DNA from 2 places in the Shewanella septentrionalis genome. Region 1 is predicted to be linked to the other one. Evidence: riboswitches for the same ligand, from Rfam matches in the RefSeq annotation. Region 1 holds a riboswitch; the other holds the start of a gene.
What was found. A riboswitch is a leader RNA that binds a small molecule or an ion and turns the genes downstream of it on or off. The one in region 1 is predicted to bind cobalamin.
Positions count from the first base shown of each region.

Region 1 (4,754 bases):
GCGAATGTGTCTGCTGCAGAGGAGACTAAGTCTAAACAGACTAAGCCTAAATTAACTATGTATGCAAATAAAGAAGATAGTACATCGAAAGAAATTAATAGCAAAAATGAGACGACTGTCGATAACAGCGATAAAAATAGCTATGAATATTATCTTGGTATTAAACCGCTAAATAAAGAAGAACAAGATAAACAATTTAAGAGTAAATAATAGCAAAAAAAAGCAGCCTTTATATTGAGTTAAAGGCTGCTAAATTCGCTCATTTAGTCAGATATTAAAAACGATAACCAAGGGTTAAACGAATATCTCGACCTCGGCCAGAGTAATAACTATCACCCCAAAGGCCACCGTAATAGCCTGCGCTGACATAGTCTTTATCAAATAGGTTATCGATACGCAGGCTGGCAAGCCAAGCATCACGGTTGTAGTTCAAGGCTAAATTACCGAGCACGTAACTGGCCAGCTTATCGCCTTCATTACCGTTATCACCTTCCACAAAGCGATCACCCGTGTAGATAGCTTCGGCAAAGACTTGGAAATGCTCAGCAAAATCCATACTGACATATCCGCGCCCCGTGTGTTTTGCCACCCAAGACAGCTCCTTGCCATCATTATTACCGTCGGTAAATTCGGCATCGATATAGTTATACTCAAGCCCTAGTTGTACTGCTTTAGTCACCTGCCAATCCCAATCGGCACTTGCGCCATAACGACGTGAAGCGTCAGCATTGACATTTGCGCCATCGAAATTACCACCAATAGGTTTAGTGGCGCTTGAGTCATACACAATTTCATCTTCTAAATCGAGACGGTATAAGCTCACTCGTAGGGTTTGGCTAGCAAGAGTCCAATCCCAACCCGCTTCATAGGAGCGACCCGTCTGCGGCTTTAAGCCAAGTACACCAGGCGATGTATAAGCTTGCTCATCCACTTTGGCAAAACGGAAGTTATCATCAGCGCGAACATAAAGTCTGTGCTCAGCAGTTGGACGGTAATTTAAACCCAGTTCAAATGCGTGGGCATTTTCGTCTAAATCCATGCCATTAGGATAGACATTACCATCGACTAACTCGTCGGTCACCCGCGCATAACGACCACCCACAACGTAGCTTAAGATATGGCTTAAAGGCACTGTGGCTTGTAGATAGGCGCTTTGCATTTGCTGTACATTACTACGCGCCATAGTGTCAAAATCAGCCTTACCACGGCTGATGTCTAAACCTGTGACTAGGTTTAGCTCACCTTGACGCGTACTGTAGTTCGCTAACGCTTTAGGACTAAACATCAACAGTGAGCGTGTGTTACGGCTCTGTCCCCAGTTCAATGATGACACTAAGGTATCGCTGTAATCTAAATCCGCCGCCAGCGCCCAGTTTTGATTGAGCTGATGCTGGTAACCCGTGCGCGCCGCCGTAGTCATTTCATGGGAATATTGCTTATCGTTACCAGAGTAACGTGGGTTATCTTTAAATTGCTTTTCAGTCAGCGAGCCCGGATTTTCACGATCGTTGTCGTAGTAGCTAGTTTCAACAAAGAAGGAGTCTGTGGCCGTTTTATATTGAATGCGACCTAAAATCGACCCTGTTTCATTGGCATTATGCTTGCGGTAGTTGTCACCTTGGTTATAGCTACCAGTGAAAAAGTAACGCCAATCCTTGTTGATCGCGCCAGACACATCACCGCGACCTTCATAGGTATCAAAGCTGCCGCCGGATAACTGCACGCTACCACCAGTATTTTCAGGGGATTTAGTGACAATATTGATCACGCCGCCTACCGCTTGGTCGCCATAAAGCACACCCGCACTACCCGATAAAATTTCGATGCGCTCGACTTGGTTAAGCGGTATGGCATTAAGACTAGGAGCAGCGATATCGATATTATTGAGGCGACGACCATCAAGTAAAATCAGCGTGTTATTCACAGCAGTGCTGGCACTAAAGCCACGCATCGCAAAGCTAGTACCGATGTTATTATCTGAAATTTGAATACCACTTTGACCGCGTAAAACTTCAGTCACACTAGTGGCACCGCTCATTTCAATCGCCGCAGCGTCAATCACATTCACATTCGCGGCAATATTTAACGGGGTATTGTCAGAGCGGCCGATCACGACAAGATGCTCGTCGACTTTAGCTGTGCTGGTAGCGTCAGCCGCCATAGCGGGCGCGATAACGGAAAAACTGCAAAGGCTACCGATCAGCAGCGCGATTTTTGTTGGATTTGTTCCCATTTTACCTTTAACTCCTGCAAGGAAAACGAGGCATTAGCGCCACGATACAGTTCATTCAGTAAAAGATACTGACAGTGACTATCGCATTTTGAGATCTGCCCACCGAAATCTCAAAAACACCTTTAGGGCCGGTCTCCGGACTTAGGCTATGTTAATCCGTAAAAATAGAATTAACGCGAGACTGACCTTTAACATTCTGACTATCGGGTTCTGTCTTGAACACACCAATCAAACGCGGTCTTCTCTCACCTTTTACCGTTGCGGGGGCAGTGCCAGAATTTCACTGGCTTCCCGATTATCTCGCGGCTTTCGCACGCAAGCACCTCAGAAGGTTGACTAAAAATTTGATTCATAGGGCACAGCCATCAATAAAACAGCGATACTCCCTTAAGGCTCAGCACATTATAGAGCCTGAGCGCGCGCATTATAGACGTCTATACGGATGAAAGTCCATCAAACTCAAGCGAACGTCTACAGTCTACTTCAAGGAGAATGGGACTAAAGCGGAGATAAAATCTTGGCTATTATCTGCCTGCAGCGGCGGTTTATCGGCAGAAAAAACGGCACCTCGCATCGACTTATGCAGTAGATACAAATCTTTATTACCACTAACAACCGTATAGTAGCCAATTTCCCCTTGAGGAATCGAAGCATAGGCTTTGGGATTCACTTGCGTGGCATTGTGGATATTGGGCATGGCTGTACAGCCTAAAATAGCTTTAAATCCCTCGTGTCCATCAACTTCAGTGTCGCCGAGCTTCTGGTACACCACTTCGCCGTCACAGGTCGATTTATAGGTCTGGGCCATCGCATCTAAAAAACGCTCAGGGCTAATACTCTCGGCCATATCCTTAAAGCCCTGCACGCAAAATAGTGCACTCCACTGGGTTAATGCTTCCTGCTCAGGCACATATTCTGCCATAAACATGCCAGCTTGCTCCTCATGATAAGCCTGCTTCCAGCCCGCAGGCAGATTGAACCCTAATTGCTGACCAAATACCGGCAATACATGGGTATGAGCTGCGCCGCTTTCGCTCCGAGCTATATCTAATGTGGCTTGAACTGGCTCTGAGCCAATTAAGCTGCAGAGTAATAACACACTGGCACCTTGAAACAATCCAATAGGTGAACACAATGCTAATTTCATACTTATCATCCTTGTATCGCACTTATAATTAATACGACATCATGAAATTGAACAGAAAACACCCAGCATTCTAACGAAGAACCTTCGCTGAAAACAGTCAAAAAGTTATATTAACTGCCACTTTAAAAGAAATAATCACTATCACGGCTTGAATAACAGGGAAATATCCCGTTTATCAGCACAATAGCGGCAAAAAGGTTAGTACTATTCACTAAATAACCACATTTTTACTTCAGGTTTAGGCCTTTCCTGACTCAGAATCACCTGTCTTTGCTCTGGCGTTTCACATTGGGCAACAGGGGTAAAATCCAGCGGCTTAATCACCAACGAATCGGCAGGCGGTAGCGGAGATTTGGCGAACATCTCGTTATTCATCGACCAAGAGACCCACTCTCCCTGCTCACTGATCCCGACATACCCCTCACCCGCCCTCGCTAACCAAGTTAATCGTGGAATACGCGCTATGAGCTTCTCAACATTGTCTAGGTTAGCCCTATAACCTACTGGCACGACTTTGCCGTCAGGACGGGTAAATACAAATGATGCCGAACCTGGGGTGATCTTGCTTCCCTCCTGCCAATACCGATTGAGAATATCTTGAGCATAGTGAAAACCATATAGATAGGCGTAGTCACTATCATCGACCAGGATTTGCGGTACGGCATTGTCACGCAGCAACAAAAATCCCGTGCCAACACTGACAATACTGTTCACGCCTTTAATATCCGTTTGTTTAAGCCAATCGATACCACAGTTCGTTTCATTGCCCCAAAAGTGCGCCTCACCCGTTGGACTTAAGATTGCAAAAGCACAGCTATTTGACGTAATACTCGCGACATCCAGTAGCGCACTGCGAATAGGGTAAATATCGCTACTCTGCCCCCAAGTCACGACGCTGCCATCCTTTTTTAGAGCGGCATAAGTTCCTTGGGTATATTCAACACTCACAACATCCATTAACTGTGGCAGCAGCTTTTTCATATTGGTTGACCGTTCAACTTGCCCCCAAATCACAGTGCTTCCGTCTTTTTTAAGAGCAGTAAAACTTCGTCCTTCAGCAAAAATATCCACGACATCAAACAGTTTATCCTGTACATGTTGGCTATTGCCGCCTTCGGGACCATAACCCCAAGTGTGCACTTTTCCACTGGCATCGAGTGCGGCTACCGCCTCACGATTAGCATAGAGTTTAGTGATGTTTGTCATTCGACTTTGCAGGACTTTGTCGAGGCTCAATTTCCCCGCTCGCCCCCAATACACCACAGTGCCATCTTCACGCAGGGCGGCAAACCCCTCCTTTACAGGCACGACTTGTTTAACCTGTTTAAGCTCCGCAGTCACTTCGCGACTATCGCCGCCACTAAAGCTATTACC
Region 1 covers NZ_JAMTCC010000034.1:13,297-18,050, forward strand. The annotation lists gene NE536_RS17430 (hypothetical protein) at 1-210, shown strand, start outside; gene NE536_RS17435 (TonB-dependent receptor) at 275-2,233, opposite strand; cobalamin riboswitch at 2,343-2,575, opposite strand; gene NE536_RS17440 (hypothetical protein) at 2,712-3,380, opposite strand; gene NE536_RS17445 (RCC1 domain-containing protein) at 3,585-4,754, opposite strand, start outside.

Region 2 (4,754 bases), on a different contig from region 1:
CAAACACTAACATGGTCGGATGAACGATTTTCAGCACAGTATTTTGTGGCTGATCCGTTTGTTGCAAATCAGTCGCTTGCACGCGGGCAATCTGTAAGGCTAAGGATTCGAGCTGACCTAAGGCGCCGGGCGGCTTAGTCTTAAGATCAATTTTTTGCTGGATCAATGGATCCTGCGTTTTACTCACAGGGCTGATTTGAAAAGACACGGCTGACTGAGACATCCACACTCCACTTATTATCTTAAATAACCACAACGCATCCTGCGTCTATGACTAACATGTCCAATTTTGCATTTCCAATCGCGGGGCAGATATCAACAAAAATGCTGATTATCTCGCCAGTCTGCGCTTGCTAGATGACTCTAGGATTACGTTCTGACTAGGTGCTTACGCCATGACTCTGCGTTTACGCAAAATCAGCAAAAAGAACATGCTACCTATGGCCGCCGTGATAATCCCCACGGGCAACTCTTGATTGCCCAACAAACAGCGCGCCAGCACATCAATCCACACCATAAATAATCCGCCCACCAGCGCCGTTAAAATAATCGGCTGACGACCGGGAAACAGCATGCGCACTGTGTGGGGGATCATCAAACCGACAAAGCCAATCCCGCCGCAGGTAGCGACTAAAATCGCGGTAATCAAGGAGCAGAGCAGCAACATATTGAGTCGCAACTTAGGCACATTCACCCCTAAGGTATGCGCCGTTTCATCCCCCGCTTGCAACGCCATGATCTGCCGCTTCATGCCTAAAATAATGAACAAACTCGCGCCAATCACCAGTGTTGGCAGCACTAATAAGGACCAACTGGCCTTGGCGAAACTGCCTAAACTCCAAAACAGCACAGAAGCCGTCGCCTGCGGACTGGCGAAATACAACAACAAACTTGTTAACGCGCCAAACATAAAGGAGGTCGCCACGCCTGAGAGCAACATGCGCTCCACTTGGCTATTGAGCCCAAGGCCAGACAAGGCCAGCACTATCAGTACCGACAAACTAGCGCCAATAAAAGCGCCGAAGGGCAAGCTAAACCAGAGCAAACCCGACAAGGCGCTCGAACCACTAAAAATCCCCGAGTTCGCCGCCATACCCGCATTCTCAAAAAATCCAGAGCCCGTGAATAACGTCAACATCACCACAGCGCCAAAGGACGCGCCTGAGCTAATGCCAAACAGATAAGGGTCGGCCAGAGGATTGCGGGTCACGGTTTGCAGCACACTGCCCGCCAAAGACAAACCCGCACCCGCCACAAAGGCCAGCAAAATACGCGGCAGTCTGAGCTCCATCACGATGCGCTCCGTCATGCCATTGGCTTGAGTGAGGTTGGCCATTTTATTGATAAACACTTGGATAACATCCATAAAACTGATGTTCGCCGCGCCAAAACTCGTGGCGGCAATGGGGGTTATCAAAGTGATTATGCCTAATGCGACCAGCATCAGTTGTTGTCTCGTCAAAGGTGTCACGATACGCCCCAAATGTGAGATGAAATGCTGTTTACTCCCTGAATCATCCGCCCTCGCCTCGCTCAGCCAAAGCATCAGCCATGTTGTGCGTCGAATCATGGTAGCCATAGAAGTAGCTGATTAAGGGCTTTTTATGTTGTGGATGGGTCGACACCTGAGCGCACACGCCGAACACATCACCAATTCGCGCCTCGGTTAATACCTCGGTTGGCGTGCCCATAGCGCTGACTTCACCGTTATGGATCAACAACAAACTGTCGCACAGGGCGCTGGCTAAATTGAGATCGTGAATAGAGGCAATCACGCTGATGCCAAGGCTACGCACTAATTCGAGGATTTGGATTTGATAACGCACATCGAGGTGGTTGGTTGGCTCGTCAAGGATCAACAGTTGCGGCTGCTGCACTATGGCGCGGGCGATCAAGGCACGCTGCTTTTCACCGCCGGATAAGTGCTCGTACTGTTGGTGCATCTTATGACTCAGGCCGACTTTCTCTAGAGCCTTTGCAATGCGCTCGCCGTCACAGCTCGAATTGGTATCGAACATGCCCTTATGCGGCGTTAAGCCCATGCTGACCAATTGCTCTGTGGTTAGGTCAAAATAGTGCGGCGTGTCTTGCTGCACTACGGCGACACGGCAGGCAAACGCCTTGGGCGATAAACGCTCAATATCTTGATCAAACAGGGTAATTTTGCCCTGAGTCGGGCGAACAAACCGATACAAACAGCGTAGCAAGCTAGACTTACCCGCGCCGTTAGGCCCAATCAAACCCAGCATCTGCCCGGTTGGCAGTGCAAAGTTAATATTGGAAAGAATGGTTTTGCCATCGATACACCAGCTTAACTGGCTGACATCGAGCGCGACCGTCTGGCTCGCTGATGGGCGAGTGTCGCTGTTATTCAAAGCATGGCTCGTTTGGATGGCAGAGAGTTTCACCAACGTGGTGCTCCTAGCGAGTCCAAACCTGAATTCAAAAAGGTTGTGCACATTGTCATCGGCTCCCTCGAGTCACCCGCTCGAGAACTAAGGCTGCACGCAGCGATAACAGAAATAGGCAGGTCTCCTGACTCGTCACTTTTTGTATTGAAAACAATATAAAAAGTCACTCACAGTTGCGGGCACAGTTCGGGCTGACTGACGAGCAGCTCCCCGATTCCCTATTATGTTGAGATTGATTTCAAGCCTTTGCAGCGTGTCTCGGCCATAACTGCCACAGAACACACTCGCACCACTCAAAACTCCCAACACCTATTTCTGTGACGTCATCCGATACACTGCCACCAGCCTTGCAAGGCCGTGTGCATCGGGTAACGTCAGGAAAAAGCATTATCCTATATTTGCCTTAATTGGCAATCGACAATCACGCTGGTAAGACAAGAAAAATCTTTACCTTAGGGCAACGCGGATCACTCGCAGCGTCCGCTCGGCCAATCTAAACGCCAGTAACAAACGCCGTGCTCATCCTGCAGCACAGTAATGCTCACCACGGCCGCCACAGGTAAATCGAGTTGACTGTAAAAGCCCACCGCCCGCTCAACCCCAAGGGCGCGCGCCATTAAGTGACGGATCACCCCGCCGTGGGTCACCACCCATACTTTGGCAGCCAGTTCGCCCGCAGCCACGCTAGCGCCCACAGTCTGCTCGGCGTTATCTGAGTCGAGAATCAACCGTTCAAACTCGGCGGCGAGTATCTGGTCAATCGTCCCATTCACCCGCGACTCGAAACTAGCCATAGTTTCCCCATTGGGCGGCGGTGTTTGCCAAGGGTTTTGCCAATAGGCCGCTAGATGTTCGCCCGCTTGTTGATACAGTTCATCGAGCCGACGACCGTCCCAATCGCCAAAATCAATTTCCTGTAAACCCGATAAAAGCTGCGCCTGCAATGGCCTTGACTCAGATACCAGCGCCGCCGTCGAATGCAGCTCGGCGGCAAAGGCTTGGGCAAATTCGGCGCAGCGGCGTGAGGTCGAGCTATAAATCGCGCTACACACGCTGGCCTGTGACTCAACCGCTGCCGACATTTGCTGCCAGCCCTTTTCGCTTAAAGGCACATCCACACGGCCGCGTAAAATGGCGCCGCCTTCGCACTCGCCGTGACGCAACAATAACAATCGAACTTGTTTCATCGTATTCCTATGTCTATCACTCATGGCAAATTTTGTTGAAAGCCCACATTAGACCCGTCGCCCTATATACTCAATTACGCCCTAGTCCAACGACTAACAATACAACTAGCCCTGCAAAAAAACCGTTAAACTGGGGATAAAGTGGCGCTGGGACTCAATTATCGTCAGTCAATTTTGACCTTGCCCTGACAATCATAAGTCGCGTATTATGGACGTCTATACGTTTAAATGTCCAAAAGCATTTTATAAAAACAAGTATCCAAAAACAAATGTCGATAGACCAGAATAAAATGCACTTTGCATAACAAGGGTCGATGCTTGGACTTAACTTAGCTGTATTTAAGGTAATTATTTATGACGATACCCTCTACCAAAGCCGGCCAGATATTGGCAGACATTCGTAAACAGCTTGCTGAGCGCATTCTAATCTTAGACGGTGCCATGGGCACTATGATCCAAGGCTACAAACTGGAAGAAGAGGACTATCGCGGCGAACGCTTTAAAGATTGGCACACTGACGTCAAAGGCAACAACGATTTATTGGTGTTGTCGCAACCCCACATCATCAAACAGATTCACACCGACTACTTAAACGCCGGTGCCGACATCATTGAAACCAACACCTTTAATGCTACGACTATCGCCATGGCCGACTACGACATGCAGTCGCTGTCCGCCGAAATTAACTTAGCCGGCGCCCGCCTCGCCCGTGAAGCCTGTGATGAAGTGTTTGCTGCCACAGGCATTCCGCGCTACGTCGCCGGTGTGTTAGGCCCCACTAACCGTACGTGTTCGATTAGCCCTGATGTGAACGACCCAGGCTATCGTAACGTCAGCTTCGATGAGTTAGTCAGCGCTTACCGAGAGTCCACTAAGGCGCTGATTGAGGGCGGCGCGGATATCATTATGGTCGAGACCATATTCGATACCTTAAACGCCAAAGCCGCGCTGTTTGCGATTGAATCGGTATTCGATGACTTATTCGGTCAGCATTCTAAAGACAGACTGCCTATCATGATTTCGGGCACCATTACCGATGCCTCTGGCCGCACACTGACTGGCCAAACGACCGAAGCCTTTTACAATTCCCTTCGCCATATCAAGCCCTTATCTATCGGTCTTAACTGTGCACTTGGGCCAAAAGAATTACGCCCCT
Region 2 covers NZ_JAMTCC010000007.1:108,251-113,004, reverse strand. The annotation lists gene cobT (nicotinate-nucleotide--dimethylbenzimidazole phosphoribosyltransferase) at 1-223, opposite strand, end outside; gene NE536_RS05705 (FecCD family ABC transporter permease) at 389-1,546, opposite strand; gene NE536_RS05700 (ABC transporter ATP-binding protein) at 1,515-2,408, opposite strand; cobalamin riboswitch at 2,509-2,674, opposite strand; gene NE536_RS05695 (histidine phosphatase family protein) at 2,879-3,598, opposite strand; gene metH (methionine synthase) at 3,953-4,754, shown strand, end outside.
Region 2: linked by a shared signal. The riboswitch ahead of NE536_RS05700 (ABC transporter ATP-binding protein) and the one ahead of NE536_RS17435 (TonB-dependent receptor) in region 1 are both predicted to bind cobalamin.